DNA from 3 places in the Arthrobacter sp. 4R501 genome. Region 1 is predicted to be linked to each of the others. Evidence: predicted binding sites of a transcription regulator. Region 1 holds the regulator's gene; each other region holds the start of a gene.
The links. Region 1 encodes LexA, which represses DNA repair genes until DNA is damaged. Its sites were predicted from a motif close to TCGAACANNTGTTCGA; they were not measured.
Positions count from the first base shown of each region.

Region 2: CXR02_RS03625 (DUF6504 family protein) is a predicted target of LexA. The motif match lies at 7,274-7,289, and genes of this name have one in related genera.
Region 3: CXR02_RS16110 (shikimate dehydrogenase) is a predicted target of LexA. The motif match lies at 5,196-5,211, and genes of this name have one in related genera.

Region 1 is NZ_PJIW01000022.1:25,429-35,178, forward strand. It holds gene hflX (GTPase HflX) at 1-1,456, shown strand, start outside; gene CXR02_RS18825 (ATP-dependent DNA helicase) at 1,449-3,506, shown strand; gene lexA (transcriptional repressor LexA) at 3,519-4,265, opposite strand; gene CXR02_RS18835 (LysM peptidoglycan-binding domain-containing protein) at 4,615-5,055, shown strand; gene CXR02_RS18840 (histidinol-phosphate transaminase) at 5,134-6,252, shown strand; gene hisB (imidazoleglycerol-phosphate dehydratase HisB) at 6,334-6,960, shown strand; gene hisH (imidazole glycerol phosphate synthase subunit HisH) at 6,957-7,688, shown strand; gene CXR02_RS22475 (hypothetical protein) at 7,707-7,847, shown strand; gene priA (bifunctional 1-(5-phosphoribosyl)-5-((5-phosphoribosylamino)methylideneamino)imidazole-4-carboxamide isomerase/phosphoribosylanthranilate isomerase PriA) at 7,905-8,651, shown strand; gene CXR02_RS18860 (SseB family protein) at 8,661-9,557, shown strand; gene CXR02_RS18865 (MFS transporter) at 9,613-9,750, shown strand, end outside.
Region 2 is NZ_PJIW01000003.1:144,369-154,118, reverse strand. It holds gene CXR02_RS03680 (SulP family inorganic anion transporter) at 1-956, opposite strand, end outside; gene CXR02_RS03675 (endonuclease/exonuclease/phosphatase family protein) at 980-1,684, opposite strand; gene CXR02_RS03670 (DUF2177 family protein) at 1,778-2,167, opposite strand; gene CXR02_RS03665 (lipoate--protein ligase) at 2,184-2,951, shown strand; gene CXR02_RS03660 (MBL fold metallo-hydrolase) at 3,002-3,643, opposite strand; gene CXR02_RS03655 (S-(hydroxymethyl)mycothiol dehydrogenase) at 3,640-4,725, opposite strand; gene CXR02_RS03650 (mycoredoxin) at 4,808-5,065, opposite strand; gene CXR02_RS03645 (SOS response-associated peptidase) at 5,195-5,944, shown strand; gene CXR02_RS03640 (VOC family protein) at 5,968-6,390, opposite strand; gene CXR02_RS03635 (chorismate mutase) at 6,410-6,730, shown strand; gene CXR02_RS03630 (hypothetical protein) at 6,804-7,193, opposite strand; gene CXR02_RS03625 (DUF6504 family protein) at 7,348-7,683, shown strand; gene CXR02_RS03620 (DNA polymerase III subunit alpha) at 7,680-9,750, shown strand, end outside.
Region 3 is NZ_PJIW01000016.1:70,560-80,309, reverse strand. It holds gene CXR02_RS16140 (glycosyl hydrolase) at 1-683, shown strand, start outside; gene CXR02_RS16135 (MoaD/ThiS family protein) at 676-963, shown strand; gene CXR02_RS16130 (hypothetical protein) at 1,099-1,335, opposite strand; gene CXR02_RS16125 (ATP-dependent DNA ligase) at 1,575-2,651, shown strand; gene CXR02_RS16120 (MFS transporter) at 2,806-4,125, opposite strand; gene CXR02_RS16115 (IclR family transcriptional regulator) at 4,359-5,174, shown strand; gene CXR02_RS16110 (shikimate dehydrogenase) at 5,311-6,192, shown strand; gene CXR02_RS16105 (bifunctional sugar phosphate isomerase/epimerase/4-hydroxyphenylpyruvate dioxygenase family protein) at 6,192-8,117, shown strand; gene pcaH (protocatechuate 3,4-dioxygenase subunit beta) at 8,168-8,950, shown strand; gene pcaG (protocatechuate 3,4-dioxygenase subunit alpha) at 8,952-9,515, shown strand; gene CXR02_RS16090 (lyase family protein) at 9,530-9,750, shown strand, end outside.

The DNA of each region.
Region 1 (9,750 bases):
CGTCACCGCCGCAGACGGTGACAAGGCCGTGTTCGGCAGGGCTCAGGCGATCTCCCGCCTGGACGACGAACACACCAGCTACGACGGCGACCAGCAGGACCGGGAGGAACGCCGGGCACTGAAGCGCGTGGCCGGGCTGTCCACGGAACTCGAAGACGTCACCGAAGTCGAATACCGGCAACTGCGCCTCGAACGTGTGGTGCTGGCCGGGCTATGGTCCGAAGGCACCTTGGCGGACGCGGAGAATTCCCTGCGTGAGCTCGCCGCCCTCGCCGAAACAGCAGGCTCGGAAGTCCTGGACGGGATGGTGCAGCGCCGTGCCAAACCGGACCCGGGCACGTTCCTGGGTTCCGGAAAGGCCCTTGAGCTCAAGGAAATCGTGATGTCCACCGGGGCTGACACCGTTGTGGTGGATGCCGAGCTGGCACCGTCCCAGCGGCGTAGCCTTGAGGACATCGTCAAGGTCAAAGTCATTGACCGCACGGCCCTGATCCTGGACATCTTTGCCCAGCACGCCAAGAGCCGTGAAGGCAAGGCCCAAGTGGAACTGGCGCAGCTCGAATACCTCCTGCCACGACTGCGTGGCTGGGGTGAATCGATGTCCCGCCAGGCCGGTGGCCAGGTGGGCGGCGCTGGCGCCGGCATGGGTTCGCGCGGACCCGGTGAAACGAAAATCGAACTGGACCGCCGCCGGATCCGGACCCGCATGGCCAAGCTACGGCGGGAGATCGCGGCGATGAAGCCGGCACGGGAAACCAAACGGGCCAACCGCCGTCGTAATTCAGTGCCTTCCGTTGCGATTGCCGGGTACACCAACGCCGGGAAGTCATCGCTGCTGAACAGGCTGACCGACGCCGGCGTGCTGGTGGAGAACGCGCTCTTCGCCACCCTGGATCCCACCGTGCGAAAGGCCGAAACCTCCGATGGCCTCGGCTACACCCTCGCGGACACCGTGGGGTTTGTCCGGTCGTTGCCCACGCAGTTGGTGGAGGCCTTCCGTTCCACGTTGGAGGAAGTGGCTGACGCGGATCTGATCCTGCACGTGGTGGACGTGTCCCATCCGGACCCGGAAGGCCAGATTGCTGCAGTCCGCAAGGTCTTCAGCGAAGTGGATGCCCGCAAGGTGCCAGAGATCATTGTCCTGAACAAGGCCGATGCCGCTGATCCGTTTGTGGTGGAGCGCCTCAAGCAGCGCGAGCCGCGCCACGTGGTGGTCTCGGCCCGCACCGGGCAGGGGATCGCCGAACTGCTGCGGGCCATCAGTGACGGGATTCCGCGGCCCGGCGTGAAGCTGGAGCTCCTGATTCCCTACGACCGCGGTGACCTGATCAGCAAACTGCACGAGACCGATGCCGAGATCCTGAGCCTGGATCACGGCGAGCACGGTACCCGCGCCTTGGTAATGGTGCGCGAGGGCCTTGCGGCTGAACTGGAATCCTTCATCAACCATGACTGAGGTTGCGGCGGGGGAAGTCAAAGGTACGGCCGGCGAGGAGTTCGTGATCGAACTGCTCGACCGCGCCGTGGCCGGCATGGGCGGTCAAAGCCGCAGCGGGCAGCACGAAATGGCCAGGCAGGTGGCCAAGGCCATCGAAACCGGCGACCACCTCCTGGTTCAGGCCGGAACGGGGACCGGAAAGTCCCTGGCCTACCTGATTCCGCTCATTGCGCACTCGCTCGTGAGCAACAAACCCACCCTGGTGTCAACGGCCACGCTTGCGCTGCAGACCCAGATTGTGGGCCGCGACCTTCCCCGGCTGCTGAAGACCATCACCCCTGCCCTGGACCGCCCGGTCAAGGTGGCCCTGGTCAAGGGCCGCTCCAACTATGTGTGCCAGCACAAGCTCGAAGGCGGGTTCCCCTCCGAGGAACCCGCCGAGGGCCAGCTGTTCTCCCTCGGCGAAGACACCAGCGTCCCGCATTTCGCCGCTGCCTTGGGCGGGCAGCCGTCCCAACTCGGCAAGGAAGTGGTGCGACTGCGCGAGTGGGCGGAGAAGACCACCACGGGCGACCGTGATGAACTGCTTCCCGGAGTAACAGACCGGGCCTGGCGGCAGGTTTCAGTGACGTCCATGGAATGCCTTGGGGCCCAGAAATGCCCCATGGCAGCCGAATGCTTCAGCGAACTGGCGCGCCACGACGCCGCCGAGGCCGACGTTGTGGTCACCAACCATGCCATGCTCGCCGTCAGCGCCTTTGAAGGCCTGGCAGTTCTTCCCGAGTACGACGTTGTGGTGGTGGACGAGGCCCACGAACTGCAGGACCGGGTCACCGGTGCGGTGTCGGGGCAACTCTCCGTGGCAATGGTCCACGCTGCGGCGTCGGGCGCACGGAAACACACGGCCATCACCGTGGATGCCCTCAACGCAGCTGCCGCCAACCTGGAACTCGCCCTGGACGGCGTGCCCAACGGGCTGCTCCCGAATGGCCTCAACGACGAACAGCTGGATTGTGTGGACCAGTTGCGTGAGGCCTGCCGCGCTGCACTGTCCGATTCCAAGGGGGACGGCAGCCAAACGGCCGACGGCGGGCGGCAGCTCGCGCGCTCACGCCTGATGCTGATCCTCGAACTGTGCGAGCGGCTGATCGTGGCCCGTGAAAACCGCGAAGTGGTGTGGTTTTCGCGCGCAAGTTCCTTCGATCCGCAACAGGGCTATGCGCAGCCCGACGAGTCTGCGCCGGTCCTGGTCAACATCGCGCCGCTTAGCGTTGCCGGCAAGCTCCGCGAAGGGCTGTTCGCCGGCCACACGGTTGTCCTGACGTCGGCAACCCTGGCCATCGGCTCAGCCTTTGAACCGACCGCCGGCGGCTTGGGACTGGTGGGGGAGGGCGCGCCCAGCTGGAGCGGGATCGATGTCGGATCGCCCTTTGACTATCCCAAACAGGGGATCCTCTATGTCGCAGGGCACCTCCCCAAGCCAGGCCGCGGGGCGTCGCCGGAGGCCCTCGATGAACTTGAGGCGCTGATCCGCGCGTCCGGCGGCGGCGCCCTGTGTCTGTTTTCGTCCCGTCGAGCCGCCGAGGAGGCCGCTGAAGCGATGCGTCCCCGGCTTGGCCTCAGCATTCTCTGCCAGGGCGACTCCACCATGACGGCCCTCGTGAAGCAGTTCGCGGACGAGCCCGATACCTGCCTGTTCGGCACCATGTCCCTGTGGCAGGGTGTTGATGTTCCCGGTGGATCATGCCGGCTGGTGGTGATCGACCGCATTCCGTTCCCACGGCCGGATGACCCGCTGATGACGGCACGGTCCCGCGCCGTTGCGCAGGCCGGCGGAAACGGCTTTATGGCGGTATCGGCGACCCAGGCGGCCATCCGCCTGGCCCAGGGCGCGGGAAGGCTGATCCGTTCCACCGGAGACAAAGGCGTGGTGGCCGTGCTTGATTCCCGGCTTGCTACAGAACGCTACGCCGGATTCCTCCGCGCCGCTCTGCCGCCGTTCTGGCCCACCACGGACCGCAAAACGGCGTTCGCCGCCCTGGAAAGGCTGGCCCGGAAGGGCGCCTGACTGCGCGCAGTCCTATAGCGACCGGAGGACCGAGACGACCTTGCCCATGATTGTGGCGTGATCGCCCAGGATGGGCTCGTACTGGGTGTTCTGCGGCAACAGCCACGTGTGGCCGTCGCGCTGGCGGAAGGTCTTGACGGTGGCTTCGTCGTCCAGCAGGGCCGCGACAATATCGCCGTTGGAGGCGTCTGCCTGCCGGCGGACCACTACCCAGTCGCCGTCGCAGATGGCAGCATCCACCATGGAGTCGCCGGCCACGCGCAGCATAAAGAGCTCGCCCTGGCCCACGAGCTGACGGGGCAGGGGCATCACATCTTCCACCACCTGGTCAGCAAGGATGGGCCCGCCGGCCGCGATCCGGCCCACCAACGGCACCATGGCGGTGTCCATGGCAGAGGGAAGTTCGGTGACCGTCCCGCCGATGCCGTGCAGGAGTGAGGGCTTGGTTGTCCCGTTCGACTTAGTGGACCCGCCGTCAAGCGTCAACGGCATCAGGACTTCCATGGCGCGCGGACGCTTGGGGTCCCGGCGCAAGTATCCCAGCTTCTCCAGCTGTGAGAGCTGGTGGGTCACGCTCGACAAACTCGCCAGGCCCACGGTGTCACCGATTTCACGCATCGACGGCGGATAGCCGTTGTCATTCACCGAGCGCTGGATGGTTTCAAGGATCTTCTTTTGGCGGGCGGTGAGCCCCTTGGGGGTTCGTGGGGGCTGGCGGCGCTGCGGTGTCGCCTTGCCCTCGGCGGCTGGTGCTGCCATTTTCGCCAATGCCTTTCGGTTGCCCGGCTCCGCTCCGGCCGCTGGTGCCTGGAACGCCCCGGGGCTGGTGTCGGAGTTGATTGTCAGACCCTGCTGATCAACTACAGAGGTGGTTGTTCTTTGATCCAAACGTAGGCCAGCCACAGGGCTTTTTCAAACATTTGTTCTAGCGAGTCTCGACAATATTCGTTGATAAGTGCTAAAAATGAAGAAGCAAAGTTCGAACATGTGTTCTACTCGTTGCTTGCGGATTCGAATATTCGAATTTATGGACGGCTCAGGCCGGTGCCGGCAAGTGGACGCGGAGGGCGCGCCGGGCAGCACAGTATGGTCCAGGAGGGCTCATTTCATGTCAGCTATATCTGCTTCGCAGGACTCGCGTCCGCAGTTAATTTCCGTGCAGGACCTCACTTCGCGGCAGTGGTCCGCACCCGTTTCGACGTCGGGTTCGGCGCCAAGGCAGCGCAGGGAACCGTTGCCGCCGCTGCGCCTGACCCGCAGGGGCCGGATTGTCCTCATCGGCATCCCGCTGGTGATCCTTGCCGCAATCCTGCTTTCCCTGGCTGGTTTCCTCAACGCCCCGGCAAGGGCCGCCGATTCTGCCGCCGACCTGTCACTAACGCCAACAGTCTCGGTCACGGTGCAGGCCGGCCAGTCACTCTGGGCGATTGCCAGTGCGGTGGCGCCCGAGCGTGATCCCCGTGATGTCATCGCGGATATTGCCCAGTTGAACAACCTTTCCGCCGGGGGCGTTGTCCCCGGACAGCAACTCTTCGTCCCCATCAGGTAAACAGCCTGCAGGCTCGGGCGTGTGCCGCCGCAGGCCGTCACATTTTCCGGCCGTCTGCTTCGGACCTAAACTGTTCAGGTGAATGACCAGCTAGAGCGTCTGAACAGACTTCCCCTCCGGACCAACCTCCGCGGACTGACCCCGTACGGTGCCCCGCAGCTGGATGTACCTATCCTGCTGAACGTCAACGAAAACACCCATGGCGTCCCGGCGGACGTACGTGCCGCGATCAGCGTGGCCGTGACGGAAGCCGCGGCGGGCCTCAACCGCTACCCGGACCGAGAATTCACCGAACTCCGGGAAGCGCTGGCCGAGTATCTCGGCCACGGTCTGGATGCGACCAACATCTGGGCGGCCAACGGCTCCAACGAGGTCCTCCAGCAGATTCTCCAGGCTTTCGGCGGGCCCGGGCGCGCGGCGCTGGGATTCCCGCCCACGTACTCCATGTACCCGCTCCTGGCCAGCGGCACGGACACCGGGTACCTCGTCGGGCAGCGGGCCGACGATTACGGACTCAGTGCCGAATCGGCCGCGTTGCAGGTCAAAGAGCTTCAGCCCAACATCGTTTTCCTCTGCTCGCCGAACAATCCCACCGGCACGGGCCTGGGCCTGGATGTTGTGGAGGCCGTGTACGAGGCCGGCGAGGCCAGCCAGACCATCGTCATCGTTGACGAGGCCTACCACGAGTTCGCCCACGACGGAACGCCCAGCGCCCTTACGTTGCTGCCCGGCCGGGAGCGCCTCATTGTGTCCCGCACCATGAGCAAGGCGTTCGCCCTCGCGGGCGCCCGCCTGGGCTACATGGCCGCCGCTCCTGAAGTCACGGACGCTCTGCGCCTGGTTCGGCTGCCGTACCACCTTTCGGCCATCACCCAGGCAACAGCCCTCGCCGCCCTGCAGCACCGCACTGCGCTGATGGCCGACGTCGAGGACATCAAGGAGCAGCGCGACCGCATCGTGTCCGAGCTGACGCGAATGGGACTCAAACCTGCCGCCTCCGATTCGAACTATGTCTTCTTCGGCGGCCTCGACAGCCCCCATGACGTCTGGCAGCGGCTGCTGGACGACGGCGTACTCATCCGCGACGTCGGCATCCCCGGCCACCTGCGTGTCACGGCGGGAACTGAGACGGAGACCACAGCCTTTCTGACGTCGCTGGAACGCATCCTGGCCAGCCAGGCCAGGCTGCCCGCCTAAACTTGAAGTATCGGCGCCGCCGCGCGCCGGCACATCTCCTTCGCTTTCGCACCACTGACTTCGCCTAAAGGACATATGACCATGAGCTTCACCGGATCGAACGCTGCCGCGCCCCGGACCGCACGCATGGAGCGTGCCACCAGTGAATCGTCAGTGCTCGTGGAGATTAACCTCGACGGCACGGGCGTTTCGGACATCGACACGTCTGTCCCGTTCTACGACCACATGCTGACGGCGCTCTGCAAGCACTCGCTCATTGACATGACGGTCAAAGCCACCGGTGACATCCACATTGACGTCCACCACACGGTGGAGGACGTCGCCATCACGTTCGGTGAAGTTCTGCGCACTGCCTTGGGAAACAAGGCCGGGATCCGCAGGTTCGGCGAGGCCACCGTGCCCCTCGACGAAGCCCTGGCGCACGCCGTCGTCGACGTCTCCGGCCGCCCCTACCTGGTGCACGGCGGAGAGCCTGCCGGGCAGGAGTACCACTTGATCGGCGGCCACTTCACGGGGTCATTGACCCGCCACGTCTTTGAGGCCATCACGCTTCATGCCGGCATCTGCCTCCACATGAACGTCATCGCGGGCCGCGACCCGCACCACATTGTGGAAGCGCAGTTCAAGGCCTTCGCCCGCGCCCTGCGTGCTGCGGTCGAGCCCGATCCCCGCGTGGAGGGAATCCCCTCCACCAAGGGTGCCCTGTGAGCGGCCAAATTCTCCGGGACGGCGCCGTCATTGATCCGGCCACCGGCAAGAAGCCTGTGTCGCCCGAAGGCAAGCCCACGGTCACTGTCCTGGATTACGGTTCGGGAAACGTCCGGTCCGCCGTGCGCGCCCTGGAGCGGGCAGGAGCCGAGGTCATCCTCAGCTCCAAGCCGGCGGACGTGCTTAATGCCGACGGCTTGGTAGTACCCGGGGTCGGCGCGTTCGAGACTGTGATGCGCGAGCTCAAGGCCGTGGACGGCATCCGGCTGATCGGCCGGCGCGTGGCCGGGGGCAGGCCGGTCCTGGCAATCTGCGTGGGCCTGCAGGTCCTGTTCGAGGCCGGGGTGGAGCACGGGACAGAAGCTGAAGGCATGGGGGAGTGGCCGGGCAAGGTGGAACTCCTTCCCGCCGAGGTGGTGCCACACATGGGCTGGAACACGGTTGACGTTCCGGAAGGATCCAAACTCTTCGCCGGCGTCGCGGACCAGCGCTTCTACTTCGTTCACTCCTATGGTGTCCAGGACTGGAACTTCGACGTGATCCAGCCGCGGATGACTGCGCCCCTGGTGACCTGGTCAGAGCATGGCGCGCGCTTTATTGCCGCAGTGGAGAACGGACCGCTCTGCGCTACCCAATTCCACCCGGAAAAATCCGGCGACGCCGGTGCACGGCTGCTGCGCAACTGGGTGGACGGCCTTCGCAAGCCAGCTGCCACGGACGCCGCCTAGATGTGGTCGATTGTCCTGATGGGCCTGGCTGGCCTCTTGGTGGGCGGCGCACTGTCCTTCAGGCAGCAGCACAAACCGCTCTGGACCCAGGTGGGCTTCTACGTCCTGGCCGGGATGGCGCTGCTGGCCGCCTACCTCCTGACGCTTCCTGGAACATAGCTCACACATTCAACAGTTCCGCTTCCACGAGCAACCCAACACCCAAGAGGATTTGAGATGACCACCGCAACTGATCTGCCGGTTCTTGAACTGCTGCCCGCCGTCGACGTCGTAAACGGACAGGCCGTGCGGCTGGTCCAGGGGGAGGCCGGTAGCGAGACGAGCTACGGCACACCGCTGGAGGCAGCCCTCAACTGGCAGGAGCAGGGCGCCGAATGGGTGCACCTGGTGGACCTTGACGCCGCGTTCGGCCGGGGGTCGAACGCCGAGCTGCTCCGTGAAGTGGTGGGCCGGCTCGACATCAAGGTGGAGCTCTCCGGCGGACTCCGGGACGACGAATCCCTCGAGGCGGCGCTGGCCCTTGGCGTGGCCCGCGTTAACCTCGGCACGGCGGCGCTGGAGAACCCCGAGTGGACCCGCAGTGCCATCGACCGCTTTGGCGACAGGATCGCCGTCGGCCTCGACGTCCGCGGAACCACCCTGGCAGGCCGCGGCTGGACCAAAGAAGGCGGCGACCTCTGGGAGGTCCTGGGCCGGCTCGAAGAAGCCGGGTGCTCCCGGTACGTTGTCACTGACGTTACGAAAGACGGCACACTGCAGGGCCCCAACGTTGAACTCCTGCGCCAGATGGTGGAGAAGACCGGCAAGCCGGTGGTCGCCTCCGGCGGCATCTCCAGCCTGGACGACTTGAAAGTGCTGCGCTCCCTGGTGCCGCTGGGCGTGGAAGGCGCGATTGTTGGCAAGGCGCTGTACGCCGGTGCCTTCACGCTCCCCGAAGCCCTCGACGTCGCCGGCCGCCGCTAGGCAGTTTCCGTGGACAGCACGCACAACGCCGATCCGGCTGCGGAATCGCCGCCGCCGCGCCATCTGCCCGGACACATTGCGGCGGCTTTGGCGGGCGCGGGCGGCCGTACTGACTCGGCCGGCCAGCCGTGGGAAGGCCGGAGCCTCGCCGGGGACGACGGCAGGATCCATAATTTCGAGGACGACGACGGAACGGCCGACGCCGGCTACCTCGCCGCCGTTGCGGCCCTGGTTGACGGCAACGGCGACGAAGCGGCTGTGGTGGCCTCGCTGGCCACCGCCCGCGTCTTTATCCCGATCATCGCCCAGCTCGGCGAGGAAGCGGCCGGCGTCGACGGCCTGACGTCGGACAAGCAGGCGGACATGGCGCTGGTCACCCTGAAGGCCGCCGACGGCCGGACGGCCATGCCGGCCTTTACCTCGGCCGAGGCCTTGGCTGCCTGGCATCCCGAAGCCCGGCCGGTGGCGGTATACGCCGCCCGGGCTGCCCTCTCAGCCGTGGCCGAGGGGGCCGAGTTACTGGTGTTCGATCCAGGCTCGGAGCTCACGTTCGTGGTCCGGCGGCCCGCCGTTTGGGCGCTGGCCCAGCAACGGGAGTGGATCCCTTCCTACACAGATGCGGCGTTGGCAGCCGAGATGGCGGAGGCAACGGCCGCCTTCCCTGCGGTGCGCAAGCTTGCCCTCCTCCCGGGTTCCGGCGTCGCCGTCCTCTCCGGTAGGGGTGCCAGGCTCTCCGGGGGCGGTGCCGGGCCGGAACTTCAGGTGCTGCTCCACCTTGAGGATGGGTTGGACGCTCCGGCAGTCCAGGAGCTGGTGTCCGGCCTCCAACAGGCATGGTCCCGGAATGTATTGTTTGGAGAGCGTGTTGACTCGATCGAAATCAAGTTGCGGCGCGCAGCACAATAGCTGACGGTTGGCGCGGAGATCCCGGGCTGCCGCGGGCAGACCCAAAGGATTTTCCGTGAACTTCGCTCTTTACCGGGAGCTGCTGGCCCACCGGCCCATCCGGCGGCTGCTGCTGGTCGGCATGATCGCCCGCATCCCCCACTCCGCGGCAGGCCTGCTGCTGACCTTGCATATCGTCCTGACCCTGGACCAG
Region 2 (9,750 bases), on a different contig from region 1:
GGGGTGCGGGAGGAACTTCCGCTCACCGGAAAGCCGCCCAGCACCCCCGTTGCCACGTTGGCGATACCCAAGGCCCCCATTTCCTCATTGCCGTTGACCCTCGCTCCGCGGCGCGCTGCGAGGCTCTTGGACAAGGTGGAGGTGTCCGCAAAAGCAATCAGCGCGATGCCTGCTGCAGGGCCCACGAGCGACAGGACCTCGTCCATGCCGATGCCGCCCAGCGCGGGCGCCGGGAGCCCTTGCGGCAGCGCGCCCACCATGGGCAGCTGTCCGGCAAGGCCCAGAGCGGCCACAATGGCGATGGAACCTGCCACGGCAAACAGCACGCTGGGCACCTGCCACGGAAGAAAGCGCCCGGCAATAATGACAGCAAGGCTGCCTGCACCCACAGCTAGCGCGACGGGATTGATACCGCCGCTGAGGACGGCGTCCGCCAGGGACGTGAGGCGCTCAAAGAGGCCATCGGCCGAGACATCTATCCCCAGCAGCCGCGGAAGCTGACTGACGGTCACCGCCAACGCGATGCCGTTCAGGTATCCGACGCGAATGGGCCGGGACAGCAATCCCGTCACAAACCCCAACTTGAGGACCCTGCCCGCGATCAGGAAAAGGCCGATCAGGATGGCCAGCACGCCGGCCATGGTCACCGCCTTCTCCGGATCCTGCCCGGCCAGCGGAAGGATGGCGGCCGCGATCATGGGGGCCAGCGCCGAGTCCGGCCCCACAATGACAACCCGGGATGGCCCGAACACGGCATAGAAGATCATGGGCACCACGGAGGCGTACAGCCCGTTCACTGCAGGAAGCCCGCTGGCCTCGGCGTACGCCATCCCTGCCGGCACTAGGGCTGCACTCAAGACGGCACCGGCCACCAGGTCCGACTTCAGCCAAGACCGTTTGTAACCACGAGCTACACCGACGCCCGGCAGCGCTTTCTTGATCCAGTCGTGCGGCACTCGGGCCTCCAAATTGGTGAAAATCAGGACGCGGGGGGCTCCTGGAACGGCGTCGAATCCTGGCCGTATTCGGCGGTCACCAGGATCGGCAGGTGGTCGGAGGCGCCGCGGGGCAGGGTTTCCACATTCTCGATGTTCAGTCCCAGGGACGTGGCAAAGTCGAAGTGGCCCTTGAATACTTTGTAGCGGGTGTAGGTCCTGCGGTCGCTGAGGGAGAGTTCGTAGCCGGTGTTCTTCATGTGTTCGTTGAGGTTCTTGGTGAAGAAGGGGTAGTTGAAGTCACCCACCATCAGAGTCATAAGGCCGGTGCCCATACCCAGGAGTTCCGCGTGGGCCGCGTGGATCTGGTTGCGCCGCAGCGAGTTGGTGGCGGTCAGCGGAGCGGCGTGGAACGAGGCGATAACCAGTTCGTGGTCGGTCTCGTTGTCCCGCACGCGCGTGCCGATGAGGCGCTCATGGGCGGGCGCCAGGACCATGTCGTGCAGGGACTTTTTGAGCGCGAAGGTCTTGGTGCCGTGGGCCGTGAACCGGTCAGGCCGGTAGTAAATGGCCAGCCCAAGGCGGTTGCCCTTGGTGGAGTCGGCGAGCTGCAACGGACCCAGCGTGTCCGGCAAGTCCGAGGTGTCACACTCCTGGAGGCACAGGGCATCGACGCCGAAGTTCTGGGCAAGATCAACCAGTTCCCCACTGGCCTGGTGCTTGCGGAGGTTGTAGCTAATGACGCGTATCAGTGGATTACCTCTTCTGAGGAGTAGCGGGTGGACCCAGTTCCTGAGTTTAGCCACCCGATGGGGGACGGTGCAGCAATACACCGCTGGATGTCAGGTGGCGCGGAACACCAGCCAGCCGGCGAGGGTGGACAATCCGGTCAGGGCGGCACCCCACAGGATGTCCACAACAATGAGCTGCAGCGGCCACGTCTTGAGCGTGGCGGCATTCGTCAGGTCATACGTCGCGTAGGCAAAGGCGCCCAGAGCGGCCCCATAGCCGACGGCGGTCAGCCAGCTGCCGCCGTCGAGCGCCGGCTGCAGCGCAAAGAAGACAATCCCCGCTATGTACATGACATAGAAAGCCACGGCGTAACCTAAGTGTGGCTTGTCTGCGAGCAGGTCACCGATGTGGCTGCGGTAGAACGGGTTCATGAGCTTGAGCCAGACGGCGTCGATGACCGCGAACGCAGCCGCGACGACAAGGAATTGCAATATGACCATAAGGGAGCTTAGCAATATGCAGGACGCCGCAGCGGGACTCCGGACGCTCACCGTGGTGCGGCAGGATCATTCCCTCGGCGCCGCACGTGACCTGGAATTCGGCCTCGAACTGCTGACCCAGGCGAAGACCGGCAGGATCGGCCCCACGCTACGGCTGTACCGGCCCGCGCCGACTGTTGCCTTCGGTCAGCGGGATACCCGCCTGCCCGGCTTCGACGCGGCCGCCCGGGCCTGCCGCGAGCACGGATTTGAACCCCTGGTGCGGAAGGCGGGCGGACGCGCCGCCGCCTACCACGAGGGCACGCTGGTGGTGGACCATGTGATGCCCCATGCGGACGCCATTGCCGGTTCCAAGGGCCGGTTCAGCTTCTTTGGTGAGCTGCTGGCGCAGTCCCTGCGGGACGTCGGTGTGCAGGCAGAGGTTGGCGAAATTCCGGGGGAGTACTGCCCCGGGGAGTTCAGCGTTCACGGCACCCACCCGGCAGACCCGGCGCACCGGATCAAGCTCGTGGGCACAGCGCAGCGCGTGGTGAGCGGCGGGTGGCTGTTCAGTTCCGTGATCGTGGTGGAAAATTCCGCCCCCATCCGCAGCGTCCTGACGGACAGCTATGCAGCCCTGGGCCTGGATTGGGACCCGGCCACTGCCGGCGCGGCCAACGATCTGGTGCCTGGCCTCACGGTCCAGGATGTTGAGGACGCCGTTATTGCCGCGTACGCCGGCCACGCCTCCCTCCAGCATGCCGACTTCAGCAGCTATGCAGGTTTGGATACTCGGGAGGCGTAGCCCGCGCTTGCCGGGCCGGCTGGCCCGGTTTCAGGCCGGCCGGGGCCCCTTTAGTGGCCCCGGGCGATCCATTCGTCCAGGTGCGGGGCTTCGACTCCGATGGTGGTGCTGGCGCCGTGGCCGGTCCGGACCACCGTTTCGGCCGGGAGCGGCAGCAGCCACGTCCGGATCGACTCGATGATGGTGGGGAAGTCGCTGTAGGACCTGCCCGTGGCGCCGGGGCCGCCCTGGAACAGGGTGTCGCCGCTGAAGAGCGAGCCCTCGCCGTCGGGTCCGTCAGCCAGGTGGAAGGACACCGAGCCGGGCGAGTGACCGGGGGTGTGCAGGGCCGTCAGGCTGGCCCCCGCCACTTCAATGACGTCGCCGTGCTTGATGGCGACGTCGGGTTCCACATCCGGGTAGACGTTCCGCCAAAGCATCCAGTCTTCCCGGTGGAGGTGGATCGGTGCCTGGACGAGGTCCCAGAAGTCAGCTACTGAACGGATGTGGTCGTCGTGGCCGTGGGTCAGCAGGATCGCCTTGAGCTTCCGGCCACCGACGGCCGCGGCTACGGCCTTGGCATCGTGCGCGGGGTCGATCACCACGCATTCCTCCTCGTTGCCCACGATCCAGACGTTGTTGTCCACATCCCAGGTGCCGCCGTCGAGCGAGAACGTTCCGGACGTGACGAGACGATCGATCCGGACGCTCACAGTTCCACCACCGAACGCAGCACGGAACCGGAGTGCATCTTCTCGAACGCTTCCTCCACCTGGTCGATGGTGATCCGCTCGGTCACGAAGGCATCCAGGTCCAGCTTGCCCTGCTTGTAGAGGCTGATCAGCATGGGGAAGTCCCGGGACGGCAGGCAGTCGCCGTACCAGGAGGACTTCAGCGAGCCGCCGCGGCCGAAGACGTCCAGCAGGGGCAGCTCCAGGGTCATCTCCGGCGTCGGGACGCCCACCAGCACCACGGTGCCGGCGAGGTCGCGGGCGTAGAACGCCTGCTTGTACGTTTCGGGGCGCCCGACGGCGTCAATCACCACGTCAGCGCCGAAGCCGCCGGTGAGTTCCCGGATTTTCTCGACAGGGTCCGTTGCGGAGGAGTCCACGGTGTGGGTGGCGCCGAGGCCCTTGGCACGGTCCAGCTTTTTCGCGTCGATGTCGACGGCGATGATGGTGGTTGCGCCGGCGAGCGCGGCGCCGGCGATGGCGGCCACGCCCACACCGCCGCAGCCGATGACGGCGACCGTATCACCGCGCTTGACGCCCCCGGTGTTGATGGCGGCGCCCAGTCCGGCCATGACGCCGCAGCCGAGCAGGCCGATGGCGGCAGCATCGGCGTCGGGATCCACCTTGGTGCACTGGCCGGCGGCAACGAGGGTCTTTTCGATGAACGCGCCGATGCCCAGGGCGGCGGAGAGTTCGGTGCCGTCCTCAAGCGTCATCTTCTGGGTGGCGTTGTGGGTGTTGAAGCAGTACTGTGCCTGGCCGCGGTTGCACGCACGGCAGTTGCCGCAGACGGCCCGCCAGTTCAGCACCACGCGGTCGCCCGGGGCGACGTTCGTGACGTCCGGGCCCACGGCGCTGACCACTCCGGTGGCCTCATGGCCCAGGAGGAAGGGGAAGTCATCGCTGATGCCGCCCAGTTTGTAGTGCAGGTCGGTGTGGCAGACGCCGCTGGTGAGGATGTCCACCAGAGCCTCGCCCGGGCCCGGTTCCGGGACCAGGATGGTCTCCAGAGTGACCGGGGCCCCTTTGGAGCGGGCTACGACACCTTTGACTTTATGGACCACGAAAGGCTCCCTCATGCAGATAGACAGAACGGGACCAACACGGATGTTGGTCCCGTTCTGTCTACCACACGAGCTGGCGTGGTCAGGCTGCGAGGCGGCTCTTTACCTCGGCAGCGGAAGGGTTGGTGGCGGCGGTGCCGTCCGGGAAGAGCACGGTGGGGACGGTGCGGTTGCCGCCGTTGAGCTTCTCCACGAGGTCGGCTGTGCCCTCCACTTCTTCGATGTTGATTTCCGTGTAGCCGATGCCCTGCGCGTCCAGCTGCTTCTTCAGCCGGTTGCAGTAGCCGCACCAGGTGGTGGAAAACATGGTGATGGTGCCGTTCTCGGGGGTAAAGTCCACGGAGCTCTCCTGAAATCGTTGAGGGGGTTCGTTCCCGTCAACGGTAACCCGAGGCGGGCTATTCCCTGAGCCGGCCCGGCGGATGCGGCGCCGGATGACAGTAGATAACGCTGATGGCATGCTGGAGCCATGTGTGGACGCTATGTGATGGCACGGGCCGTGGGCGATTTGCTGGCCGACTTTGATGCCCAGCTGGAGGAGGAGGTGCACCTTCCCCCGTCCTGGAACGTGGCGCCAACCGACGCTGTCCCGATCGTCCTGGAACGGCTGATCGACGACGGCCCCGTGAGGCAGCTGCATGTGGCCCGCTGGGGCCTGGTGCCGTCCTGGGCGAAGGATCCGGGCATCGGCCCCAAGATGATCAACGCGCGGAGCGAGACGGTGCTGGAGAAGCCGGCCTTCCGCAAGGCCGTGAAGTCACGGCGCTGCGCTGTCCCGGCGGACGGGTACTACGAATGGAAGCAGGGCACCGGCAAAGCCAAGCAGCCCTACTACGTTCATCCAGGCAAAGGCAGCGGGCTGGTGTTCGCGGGCCTGTATGAGTGGTGGAAGGATCCGTCCAAGGCCGAGAGCGATCCCGGACGGTGGATGCTCTCCACATCCATCCTGACGGCAGACACCCCGCCGCCCGGTGCCGAGTCCACAATTTTCGGCAAGCTCACCGCCCTGCACGACCGCGTGCCGCTGCCCATGGACCGGGCCACCATGGCGTCGTGGATCGACCCGCAGATCGATGACGCCGCCTTCCTCGTGGACCTGGTCCGGGCCCACGTGAAGGAAGTCGCGGCCGACTGGCTTGTGGATTCGGTCGGCACCGAGGTGGGCAACGTACGCAACAACTCCCCGGAACTGATCCGGCCGGTGGAAGCCTTGTTCTAAACCGGCACTCGGGCGACATGCCCCTAAACGGTGACCTTGCCGGCGTCGTCCACTGTCCACGTGGGGTTGTAGGCAACTTCCCAGCGGAAACCGTCCGGATCGGCGAAATAGCCGCTGTACCCGCCCCAGGGCTGGGTGACCGGCGCGGCGACGATAGTGGCCCCGGCCGATGCCGCTTCCGCCATGACCCGGTCCACCGCCTCGGTGCTGGGCAGGTTGTGGCTGAGCGTAATGCAGGGGACCGGGCCGGGGGCACCTACCCCGGCCTCGGCGTGCATCTGCGCGGCGTCCCACAGGGAAAGGATGAGGCCGTGGTTGACCTGGATAAACACCACATCACCGGGAAACTCGCGGTGGACAGGCCAGCCGAGGCCCTCCGCGTAGAACCGGCGGGAGGCGTCAACACTGCGAACGCCTAGTGAGATGAAGTCGACTCTGGGCTGCATGCTTCGATACTGTCAGAAGATGGCAACAATTCAAGGAAACGATAGGGACGCTTTGGCCGACAAAGAACAGCTCGCAGCTGTTCGGATTGCGGTAGACGAAGTTGACGAGCAGATTGTCACCCTCATTGCTCGGCGTGAACGCCTGATCCGGATCGCCGGAACCCTGAAGGGGGACGACGCTGAAGTCCGCGCCCCCGGCCGGGTGGAACGGGTGATCGAGCATGTCCGGGCCGCCGCGGAAAAGAAGGACATTGATCCGGACATCGTGGAATCAACCTACCGGGCCATGATCTCGGGGTTCATCGAACTCGAAATGAAGGTCCACAAAGAAAGCAGCTGACGCTGCCGCAGGTGCTGTCCGGACACGGTTCCGGCAGCACCTGCCCCGGTGTTCCTTAGAGCGCTTCGTCGACTTAGAGCGCTTCGTCGACGGCGACGCCCGACTGGAACTCCCTGCCGTCAGCCTCGCTGAAGGCCGACATGATGTGGCCCTTGCCCAGGCCATGGACGGCCGCGACGGGGAAGTTGCCGGTGATGGTGCTGCCCGAGTGCGTCACGCCGCCAAGATCATAGTTTTCCTCGGCGCTCTGGTCATGGCTGAACGAGTAGAAGGCAATGGCCTCCCCGTTCATGAACTCAATGCCCAAGCGTCTTTGCGATGAGTAATCAGGGCTCGCCGCCACCAGTCCCACTACGTACGCACCTGCCCCCGGTATGTTGCCGTCGATATCAAAGGTTGCCACGAGCTTTTCGTCCTGGGCCTTGATGCTTACGTGCTTGAGGAGTGCGTCATTGGTGCTCATGCCACAATCCTGCCTCCCTGCTGCCCGTCCGTCCACCCCTGTCTAGGTTTTGTCGGAGCGTCGTCGTAGACTCAAGGTATTCGAACATGTATTCGAATACCTTGCTTTTGCATCAGCATTTTGCAGCAGCTCCGTTCAGTTCCGGGAGGCGACCATGGGTATGTTCAGCGAGTCCGTGGACGTTGTCTGCACCCCCGCCGGCCAGCCGCTGAACCTCCAGTGGGCCGGACGGCACTACACGGTGTGCGCCGAGCCCGTCCGGTGGTATGAACGCCGGCAGTGGTGGGCCGAGGAACGCCGTGCGCCGCTCGGCAGCGGGCCGGGGCTGGTGGACCACGAAATCTGGCGCGTCCAAGTGCAGGCGGACCCGCGGGGTGCCGGCCCCCGGGATGCAGGAGAGCCGCTCACCCTGGACCTGAGCCGGCATACCGGCAGCGGCCGCTGGAGGCTCCTGCGGATCCACGACGCCCTCCGGCCACAAACAGCATGAGCTTCTCCCACCTTCACGTTTCCACGGCCTTCAGCGCACACTATGGCGTTGCCTGGCCCGACGAACTGGCCCAGGTTGCCGCCGCGGACGGCGCAACCGCGCTCGCCTGCACGGACCGGGACGGCCTCTACGGCACCATCAAACACCTCAAAGCCTGCATGGAAGCTGGCATCGACCCCATCGTGGGGGTGGACCTTGCGGTTTTCGACGACGACGGCGACCACCGCACCCAGCTCGCCGGCAGGGTAGTGGTGCTCGCCCGCGGCCACAACAACGGGGCGGGCTACCGCGCACTGTGCCGGCTGGTGTCCGATGCCCATGCCCGCACCTCCGGCAAAGCCGGGGGAGCGGTGCCCGTGGCGGTCACCCGCGCCGAACTCGCCTCCCGCACGCTCGACCCCAAAACCCTGAAACCGGTCCTGACGGTCCTGATCGGCCCGGATTCCGACGTCGGACGGGCCATGAGCGGCCGCCGCTACCTCCGTCCGCGCACCCTTTTCAAAAGCTGGCTGGACGCCATGCCCCCAAGAACCCTGGTGGCGGAAGTCGTTTCCCAGCTCACTGCCCCCGGAGCGCCCCTGAGCACCGCCCACGCAGTACGAATGCTCAAACTCGCGGAAGAACACCACGTACCGGCCGTGCTCACCAACGCCGTCCGCTACTGCGCAGAGGACGGCGCCGCCACAGCTGACGTGCTCGACTCCGCCCGGACGCTGAAGTCACTCCCCGAACTCGCGGCCGAACCGCTGCTCCAGCCCAACGGGCAGGCCTGGCTCAAATCCTCAGCGCAGATGCTTCAGCTCGGCAAGGAAATCATCCGCGCCGCAGGGTATGGCGCAGCGGACCTCAAACAGCTGATGGCACAGACCGAGGCGCTCGCCGACTTCTGCCGGATTGACCCGGTGACTGACATGGGCTGGAAGCAGCCGGTGGTCCCCGAGGCATCGGTCATAGGCATCAGCCAGGACCCGCACGATGAACTGGTGCAGCGCTGTGAGGCCGGGATCAGCAGGCGGTTCCCCGGAATATCAGGCTCAGCCCACAAGGACATGCGCTCGCGGCTGGAGCACGAGCTGGGAATCATCAGGAACCTCGGGTTTTCCTCCTATTTCCTCACGGTCGCGGAGGTCTCCCGGATGATCATGGACATGGGGGTCAGGGCAGCCGCCCGTGGTTCCGGGGCCTCCAGCCTGGTCAACTACCTGATTGATGTCAGCCAGGTGGACCCCCTGCAACACGACCTGATCTTCGAACGCTTCCTGTCCCGGGACCGGGCCACGCTGCCGGACATCGACATCGACGTCGAAAGCGCCGAACGGCACAACGTGTACCGGCGGATCTTTGACCGCTTCGGTTCCGAGCGCGTCACGCTGATGAGCATGCAGAACGGGTACCGCGCACGCGGTGCAGTCCGCGACGCCGGGATGGCCCTGGGGATGGACGATGACGACGTCGGTGAGATCGCCAAGCAGCTGTGGCGTTTTTCGGCCCGGAAATTCCGTGAGGCACTGGTTGAGAAACCTGAGCTGCGGGAGTTCGCCGGCCGGGTGGAACAACGGGACTTCGCCGAAAACCAGCAGCTTGACCTGCTGGTGGACCTCACGGAACGGCTGGACCGCCTGCCCCGCCATATCTCCATGCATCCCTGCGGGGTGATCCTGGGCGATGCCACGCTGCTTGACCGGACCCCGGTGCAGCCCAGCGGGCTGGGGCTGCCCATGAGCCAGTTCGATAAACACGACATGGATCCCATGGGCATGCTCAAGCTTGATGTCCTGGGGGTCAGGATGCAGAGCGCCATGGCGTTTGCCGTCCGGGAAGTCATCCGGATCCATCCTTCCAAAGCGGAAGTGGTGGCGGCAGGGGCCCACCCTGCAGGTCCTGACGGGACCGGGCCGGACTACATCGCCGAGAACGGCCACATCGACCTCAACGCCGTGCCGCTGGATGATGAACCAACCTACGAACTGATCCGCAGCACCCACACCCTGGGCTGCTTCCAGATCGAGTCACCCGGCCAGCGTGAACTGATCGGCAAGCTGGCGCCGCGTGAGTTCAATGACCTCA
Region 3 (9,750 bases), on a different contig from region 1:
GCGCCGCCGCCCACTCCATCGTGGTGAATCCGGCCGGGGACAACGTCCACGTCGCCATGAGCACCGGCGGTGTGTACCGCTCGCTCGACGGCGGTGAGTCCTGGGAACCCCGCAACAAGGGTATTTCGGCCTACTTCATGCCGGACCCCAATCCTGAGTTCGGCCAGTGCGTCCACAAGATCGCGGCGGATGCTGCGGTGGAAGGACGGCTGTACGCGCAGAACCATCACGGCGTCTACCGCACGGATGATAACGGCGAAAACTGGAACTCCATCGCCGAGGGACTTCCGGCCGACTTCGGTTTTGTGATGCTGACGCACCCGCGCCGGGAAGGAACCGCCTGGGTTGTGCCGCTCAAGGCCGACGGCGAGCGGATCCCGCCCGAAGGGAAGCTTGCCGTGCACCGAACGGACGATGCCGGGGCCACCTGGAAGCGCCTGGATACGGGCCTGCCCAAGGGGGAGTACAACAGCGTCCTCCGCGACGCCGCGGGCGTGGATTCATCCGAGCCGGCCGGTGTCTACTTCGGAACGCGCGGCGGCACCGTGTACGCCAGCACGGATGAAGGGGAGACGTTTGCTGAGGTTGTCAGCCATCTCCCCGACGTCCTGTGTGTCCGCGCCGCCGTAGTCTCTACGGCTGGACTGCCGGTTCCGGAAACGGCAGCGGCCCGCGGTGCCTGACATCAGCGTGGTACTACCCAGCATCCTCCAGCCGCTGGCCGGCGGCCAGTCCATCCTGACTGCGCCCGCCGACGGGACGGTGACGGTGGGAAGCCTGCTGGATTCGGTGACCGGGGATTACCCGGTGCTGGGCAGGCGGCTGCGGGACGAAACGGGGGCGCTTCGCCGGTACGTGAATATTTACGTTGCCGGTGACGAGGTGCGTCGGCTCCAGGGCCTGGAAACTGAGGTGTCGCCCGGCCAGGAGGTGCTGGTCATCCAGTCGGTGGCCGGAGGTTAGGGCCGAAGTATCTCGGGCGGTCCGGCGGGCAGTCCTGACTGACTGCGCCCGCCGTCGTCGTGCAAGACTCCGGAGTACAAGATTCAAGGGTGCAAGATTCCGCAAGTGGTGCTGCGCCAGCGGCCCAACACGCGGTCAGGCAATCCGCCAGACGCTGCATTCGTCCGTATTGATCGCTTTCCGCGAGCCGGTGTGATGGTCCATGATCCAGACAACGCCGATTCCCGGTGCTGTCTCCTGGACACGGCCACGGCGGATGACCACGTCGTCGTAGCTGGGGCCTACGGAGAGGCGGGCCTCGATTTCATCGCCGCGGTGGAGCTGGTCCAGGGCGCGGACTCTTGTTACATGGGCTTTGGCTTCCTTCAACATGGGGGCCTCCTGGCTGGAGCTGGTGCCTGCGCTTGCCGGCACTTCCAGTGTGGCTGGGCAATGTTGCGCCCTGGTTTCCTCAACGTTAGGAGCCGGTTAGTTCTCCGCGATCGATACGTTTCCGCCGGGACCACGGGCTGCGGCGAACGCCACGCGTCAAACCACGCCCGGACCTTCAGTTGGGCATCGTGCCAGTTCAGGCCTACCGCCGGCGGGCCTCCCGGGCAAGAATGGGCACTATGCAACTTCCCGTGATGCCTCCCGTCCCGCCCATGCTCGCCAAGGCCGTCAGCGGAATGCCCGACGGGGCCCTCAGCTATGAGCCCAAGTGGGACGGGTTCCGGTCCATCATTTTCCGCGACGGCGATGAGCTGGAGATCGGCAGCCGCAACGAAAAGCCCATGACCAGGTATTTTCCTGAGCTTGTGGCAGCCCTGAAGGAGAACCTGCCGCCCCGCTGTGTGCTGGACGGCGAGATTGTGCTGGTGAGGGCAGCCGGTGACCGGCTGGATTTTGACGCCCTGCAGCAGCGCATCCATCCCGCCGCCAGCCGCGTGAAGCTTCTCGCCGAACAGACCCCGGCCAAGTTTGTGGCCTTTGACCTGCTGGCCCTGGGCGACGACGACTACACCGGGCGGCCCTTCGCCGAGCGGCGGGCAGCGCTGGAAAAGGCGCTCGCCGGCAGCAAGGCGCCCGTCCACATCACCGCCGCGACCCAGGACAAGGCCACCGCTGAGCAGTGGTTCCAGCAGTTCGAAGGTGCAGGCCTGGACGGGATTGTGGCCAAGCCCCTGGACGGCTCCTACCAGCCGGACAAACGCGTGATGTTCAAGGTCAAGCACGAACGCACCGCCGACTGCGTAGTGGCCGGCTATCGCGTGCACAAAAGCGGACCGGACGCGATTGGCTCGCTCCTGCTCGGCCTGTACAAGGACGACGGCGGGCTGGCCAGCGTGGGCGTGATCGGTGCCTTCCCGATGAAGCGCCGCCAGGAGCTTTTTGCCGAACTGCAGCAACTGGTCACCGACTTTGACGGGCACCCGTGGGCGTGGGCCAAGCAGGAGGAGGGAGATCGGACGCTGCGGAACGCCGAAGGCAGCCGGTGGAGCGCAGGCAAGGACCTGTCCTTCGTGCCGCTGCGGCCGGAGTTGGTGGTGGAGGTCAGGTATGACCACATGGAGGGCGACCGCTTCCGCCACACTGCCCAGTTCAACCGCTGGCGGCCGGACCGGGACCCCGAATCATGCACCTACGCCCAACTGGAGGAACCGGTCGGCTTCGACCTTGAGTCGGTCCTGGACACCGGCCGGCCCTAGGCGTCCAGTCACCGTGGGCACCCAAGTCCGCCGCCCGCCGTCGTACGTTCCTGCCCGTCTGCCGCGGGGGAGCACGGAAAAGCCCGGCGCGTCCTGGGGACGTGCCGGGCTTTCCGGTAAGCAACTGGGCAGGAACGTCAGCTTCCCGCGGGCCTTACTTCAGGCCAAGCTGCTTGGTGGGGACGTTGAAGGTTTCCTTGGCCGTCAGGGCGGAGATGGCCGAGATGCCGCAGATGACGGCGGTGAAGATGCTGATCTGGACCCAGCCGCCGGGCCTGATGCCGCCCATGGCTGCCACGATGGCCGGGGCGAAGCCTGCCATCAGGAAGCCCAGCTGGGTACCGATCGCCAGGCCGGAGAACCGGACCCTGGTGCTGAACATTTCGGCGTAGAAGGACGGCCAGACGGCGTTTGAGGCTGCGTAGCCGAAGGAGAAGAAGCCGATCGCTGCGAGGAACATCAGCGGGATGCTGCCGGATTCCAGGCTGAGCAGGAACACCGGGGTGAGGATGGCGCTGGCCACGGCGCCGTAGATGAAGACCGGCTTGCGGCCGATCCGGTCCGCGAGCTTGCCGAACAAAGGCTGGGTACCCAGTGCCACCAGGTTGGCGCCGACTACCAGCCAGAGCGTGGTGGTGCCGTCCACCCCTGCCACGGTCTTGGCGTAGGTGATGGCCAGGGTGCCGAACACAGTGGAGACTGCGGCGATGAAAGCGCAGCAGACCACGCGGAGCACATCGCGCCAGTGGTCCTTGAGGAGGTCGGCAACGGGCAGCTTGGAAATCTGGGCGGTCTTCTGGGCTTCCTCGAAGGCCGGCGGTTCGTGCAGCGTGCGGCGAATGAAGAATGCCACCAGCACTACCACTGCGCTGAGCCAGAACGGAATGCGCCAGCCGATGCCGTACTTGATCTCGTCCGGAAGGGCCAGGACGGGGATGAAGACCAGCGCGGCGAGGATCTGGCCGCCCTGGGTGCCGGTGAGGGTCCAGGAAGTGAAGAAGGAGCGGCGGTTGTCCGGTGCGTGTTCCAGCGTCATGGACGAGGCGCCGGCCTGCTCGCCCGCTGCGGAGAGGCCCTGGCAAAGCCGCGCCAGCACCAGCAGGGCCGGAGCCCACCAGCCCACGGTGTTGAAGTCGGGCAGGCAGCCGATCAGGAACGTCGAGGCGCCCATCAGCAGCAGCGTGAACATCAGGACCTTCCGCCGGCCCACGCGGTCACCGAAGTGGCCCAGGATGACGGCGCCCACCGGCCGTGCCACATAGGCGAAGCCGAAGGTGGCGAAGGACATAACGGCCGCGTTGGCCCCGGCGTCCGGGAAGAACACCGTGGGGAAGATCAGGGCGGCCGCGGAACCGAAGATGAAGAAGTCGTAGTATTCGACGGCGCTGCCCAGGAAGCTGGCGAGGGCTGCTTTCTTTGGCGTCCCGGCCGGGGCAACAGTGCCCGGCCCGGCGGACGGAAGTGTCTGGCTCATGGATTTCCTTAGATGTGACGACATTGTCGCGGATGGATCTGGAGGGTCGCAGCCGCAGCTGCCTGAGTGGAGGCTTGGTGCGGTGCGGCTGGAGTCCGTTGAAAGACCCGGACGAGTAGCCACATGGTGGGAGCTACTTGTGCGATATAGCAATGATGGCTGTGAGCGCAGTCACTTGTCAAGAAAATAATCACCATCTAGAAATAGTTGCCACGATGTGGCAATATCGACCTATGAGTGTGAATCAAACCACAGCGCCCAATGACGTCGCCGCTGAGCCAAAGACGCCCAAGGGTGACCGTACGGACATGGTGGGCAAGGCCCTGGGCCTGCTGGTCCTCCTGGGTGACGAGCCGCGTGGCGCCAGCGCCGCGGAGATCTCGCGCCGCGCCGACCTCCCCTTCAGCACCACCTACCGCCTGCTGGGATCCCTGACGCGGGACGGATTTGTGGACTATGAGCCGGACGGCCGCCGCTACCACCTGGGCCTGCGGATCTTCCAGCTGGGACAGCGGGTCTCCAACCATCACGGATTTGCCGGCACGGCACTGCCGGTCCTGCGCCGCGTGACCGAGCAGACGGGGGAGGCCACCATCCTCAGCGTCCGCGACGGCCACCATCACCTCACCGTCAACAAGGTGGACGGATCGCAGACCTTCCGTGTCACCAGCGATCCCGGGCATCTGGGCGCCCTGCATGCGACAGCCGTGGGCAAGGCGCTGGTGGCTTTTGCCGAGGATGCGGAGCGTGACGCGTTGATTGAGGAGCTCGAGCTGGAACCCCTCACCGAACACACCATCACTGACCGTGCCGCTTTCCGCGCCGAAATCGAGAAGGTGCGCCGGCAGGGGTATGCCGTGATGGACGAGGAGAACGAGAGCGGCATGCGCGCCGTGGCCGTGCCGCTGCTCAATTCGCAGGGCCACGCCTTCGCCTCCCTGGCCACCGCCGTTCCCGTGTTCCGCCTCAGCATGGAAGCCTTGCTGGCCCATGTGCCCCTGCTGCAGGACGCCGCGGCCGAGCTGGCCGCGCGCTTGCCGCAACGGTAAAAACTCGAAGATGTTCGTATGTAGAACATGCGTGCGAGAAGTGAACAAGTGTTGTACTGTAATCCCTATCACCCGACCGCCGCGGACGCCTTGAGCGCCGCCGCCCGCCGGGTGCCGTATCAAAGGAGCTGCCCGGATGAGCAATCGAACTGAGTCCTACCTTGTGGGACTGGTCGGCGACGGCGTTATGCCGTCCCTCACTCCCCTCATGCACGAACGCGAAGGCGATGTGCAGGGCCTGCGCTACCTCTACCGCCCCATTGACCTGCTGGAGCTCGGACTTTCCGGCGACGCCGTGGGGGACCTGCTCAAGAGTGCCCGCAGCCTGGGCTTCAACGGTCTGAACATCACCCATCCGTGCAAGCAGCTTGTGCTGGCGCACCTGGACGAGGTCTCGCCGGATGCCCTCAGGCTCGGCGCCGTCAACACCGTGGTCATCGAGGACGGCCGCTTCATTGGCCACAACACCGACTTCTCCGGCTTCGCCGCCGCGCTTGCCTCCGGCCTACCGGGCGCGCGGCTGGACCGCGTCGTCCAGCTTGGCGCGGGAGGTGCCGGTTCCGCCGTCGCCTACGCGCTGCTCACCGCCGGCGTTAAGGCGCTGGACCTGGTGGACGTGGACCCCGCCCGCTGCGCGGCACGCGCAGCAGAGCTCGCCGGCGTCTTCCCGGGCAGCACCGTCACAGCGCGTACGACGGCGGAGCTGCCGCAGCTGATGCCGCTGGCCGACGGTCTGGTGCACTGCACCCCCGTAGGCATGGCCGCCCACCCGGGCGTCCCGCTAGACCTGGACCTGCTGGAAACGCGGCACTGGGTGGCGGACATCGTCTACCGTCCGATCGATACGGAACTGGTCCGCGGCGCCCGCGCCAAAGGCTGCGAGGTCCTGGACGGTGGCCGCATGGCCGTAGGGCAGGCGGCGGATTCTTTCCGGATCTTCACCGGGCTGGAAGCCGACGCGGAACGCATGCGCAGCCATTTCCTGGAGCTCGTGGCCAAGGAAGAGGTGGCTGCCTGATGCGCACCGGAATCGCTACGGTCTGCCTCTCCGGCACCCTGAAGGAAAAGATGCAGGCCTGCGCCATCGCCGGCTTTGACGGGATCGAAATCTTCGAGCAGGACCTGGTCACGTCGCCGCTCACGCCCGAGGACGTCCGCAAGATGGCGGCCGACCTTGGCCTCACGCTGGATCTTTACCAGCCGTTCCGCGACTTCGACAGCGTGTCCGAAGACCTCCTGGCCGCCAACCTCCGGCGTGCCGAAGCCAAATTCAAGCTCATGGCGCGGCTGGGCATGGACACCGTCCTGGTCTGCTCCAATGTGGCCACTGCCAGCATCGACAGCGACGACCTCCGGGTGGAACAGCTCGGCCAGCTGGCTGCGCTGGCGGGGGACCACGGCGTCAAGGTGGCCTACGAGGCCCTGGCCTGGGGCAAATACGTCAACGACTACGAGCACGCCCACAAGCTGGTGGAAGCCGTGGACCACCCCAACCTGGGCACCTGCCTGGATTCCTTCCACATCCTGTCCCGCAACTGGGACACCGCCCCCATCGAGGCCTTCAACCCGGACAAGATCTTCTTCGTCCAGGTGGCGGACGCCCCCAAGCTCTCCATGGACGTCCTCTCCTGGAGCCGGCACTACCGGGTGTTCCCGGGCGAGGGCCAGTTCGAGCTCGCCAAGTTCATGGGCCACGTGGTCCGGGCGGGGTACAGCGGCCCGGTGTCGCTGGAAATCTTCAACGACGTCTTCCGCCAGTCGGACGTGGAGCGCACCGCCGTCGACGCCATGCGCTCGCTCATCTGGCTGGAGGAACAGAGCGCCAAGTGGCTGAGTGCCGCTTCCGACGGTGAGACGGGCACGGGTGCCGCTGGCACTGTTGCTGGTGGTCCTGTGGCCCCCGGCCGCCGTCGTTATCCCATGGAACTGGCCACGCTCCCGCAGGTAGCTGAACCGGCGGGCTACAACTTCGCCGAAGTCAGGGCCGCGGACACCAAAGGGCTGGAAACGGTCCTGGGCCAGCTGGGCTTCGAGTTCACCGGCCGGCACCGCACCAAGGACGTGCAGCTCTGGAGCCTGGGCCACGCCCGAGTGATCATCAACGAGGCCGCACCGGCAAATGGGGACGATTCAACGGGGGACACGTCAGCGGGGGATGCGTCGCCCGCCATCGCCGCCCTGGGCTTTGACGTCGCCTCCCCGGTGATTGCCGCCGCCCGCGCCCAGCAGCTTAAGGCCCCCGCGGTCCCGCGCAAGAGCCAAGCCAACGAGGAGGTGTTCCAGGGCTTCGCCGCCCCGGACTCCACCGAGATCTTCCTGTGCCAGGGCACCTCGGACGGCACCGCAGCCTGGACCAGTGAATTCGGGGAGGGTCTGGAAAAGCCCGCCGCCGAAGCCACCGCCGTGATCGACCACGTCAACCTGGCCCAGCCGTGGCAGCATTTCGACGAGGCCGTCCTCTTCTACACGAGCGCACTGGCCTTGGAGCCCCAGCCGTTCGCGGAAGTGCCGAGCCCCACCGGCCTGGTCCGCTCGCAGGTCATGGCCACCGGGGACCGCGCCGTGCGGCTGGTGCTGAACCTTGCGCCGCTGAACCAGCAGCGCAGGTCCTACCAGGAACACATCGCCTTCGCCGTGGATGACCTGGTGGCCACTGCCGGGAACTGCAAGGCCCGCGGCCTGGAATTCCTTCAGATCCCGGCGAACTACTACGAGGACCTGGACGCACGCTTCGGCCTGGCATCGGACTTCCTGGTCACGCTGCAGGACCTGAACCTCCTGTACGACCGGGACGCGGACGGCGAATTCCTCCACTTCTACACAGCCACCGTGGGCAGTGTGTTCTTCGAAATGGTGGAACGCCGCGGGGCCTACGACGGCTACGGCGCCCCCAACGCCCCCGTGCGCCACGCAGTCCAGTACGACCACCTGCAGCACCGGTAAGACAGCACCACCACCACTCAGCAGCAACAACCAGAGAAAAGGAGGCCGCAGTGGAGACACAGCAGGATCTCAGTGCAGAGATTAACGCCATGGGCGATGCCTACGCGCGGGCGCTCAAGGACGGCGCCCCGGCCGAGACCCAGCCCCGGCTGGACTACGCGCCCTACCGCAGCAGCATCCTGCGGCACCCCACCAAAAGCCTGCACCACGCGGACCCGGAAACCATCGAGCTGTACTCGCCGGCGTTCGGCCACCAGGACGTGCACGCCCTGGAAGCGGACCTGACCATCCAGCACAACGGCGAACCCCAGGGCGAGCGGATCATCGTGGCCGGCAAGGTCCTGGACGGCGACGGCCGCCCCGTGGCCGGGCAGCTCGTGGAAATCTGGCAAGCCAACGCGTCCGGCCGCTACATCCACAAACGCGACCAGCACCCGGCGCCGCTGGACCCCAACTTCACCGGTGTGGGCCGCTGCATCACCGGCCCCGACGGCTCGTACCGGTTCACCACCATCAAGCCCGGCGCCTACCCGTGGAAAAACCACATCAACGCCTGGCGGCCGGCCCACATCCACTTCTCCATGTTCGGCACGGAGTTCACCCAGCGGATCGTCACCCAGATGTACTTCCCCGGCGACCAGCTCTTCCCACTGGACCCCATCTACCAGTCCATCGTGGACCAAGACGCCCGCGACCGGCTGGTGGCCAGCTACGACCACGATCTCACGGAACCCGAGTGGGCACTGGGCTACAACTGGGACATCGTCCTCACCGGCTCCAAACGGACCTGGACCGAAAACGAGGCGCTCGGCGCAGCAGGAGACGAGGAATAACGTGAGTACCACCACCCGGCTTGTTCCCACCCCCGGCCAGACCGTCGGTCCGTTCTACGGCTACGCCCTGCCGTTCGAGAAGGACAACGAACTCCTGGCGCCCGGCTCGCCCGGCTCCATCCGCCTTCAGGGCACCGTATATGACGGCGCCGGGAAGACCATCCCGGACGCCATCCTCGAGATCTGGCAGCCCGATGCCGACGGCAGGATCGTGCAGCAGACCGGCTCCCTGGTTCGCGACGGCTACACCTTCACCGGCTGGGGCCGCGCGTCCGTAGGCCACTCCGGCGTGTACACCTTCACCACCGTGAACCCGGGCCCTACCGGACCTGGAGCCGCCCCCTTCATCTCCGTGGCCGTGTTTGCCCGCGGCCTGATGAACCGGCTTTTCACCCGCGTATACCTGCCGGAAAGCGAGGAAGCCCTCGCCAAGGACCCGCTGCTCAGCTCCCTGGACCCGGAGCGCCGCAAGACCCTCATTGCACGGCGCGATGCCGACGGCGGACTCACGTGGGACATCCGCCTGCAGGGCGAGGGCGAAACAGTCTTCCTGGACTTCCAGTGACTTACGTCGCCGGCATGGAAGGTACCGGCCACCTCGGAAAAGCTGCGGACGGTGACGTCGGCCTGCTGAGTCCTGTCTCGGCGTCGCCCCTGGTTACGGCGCTGACCGGTGACCGCGCGGTGCTGGCGGCGATCCTCGCCGTCGAGTCCGGCTGGGCCGCCGTGCTGGAGAAGGCAGGCCTTGCGCCTGTCGGTTCCGCCGCCGTCGTGTCCTCCGCCGCCGAGGCAGGACGCTA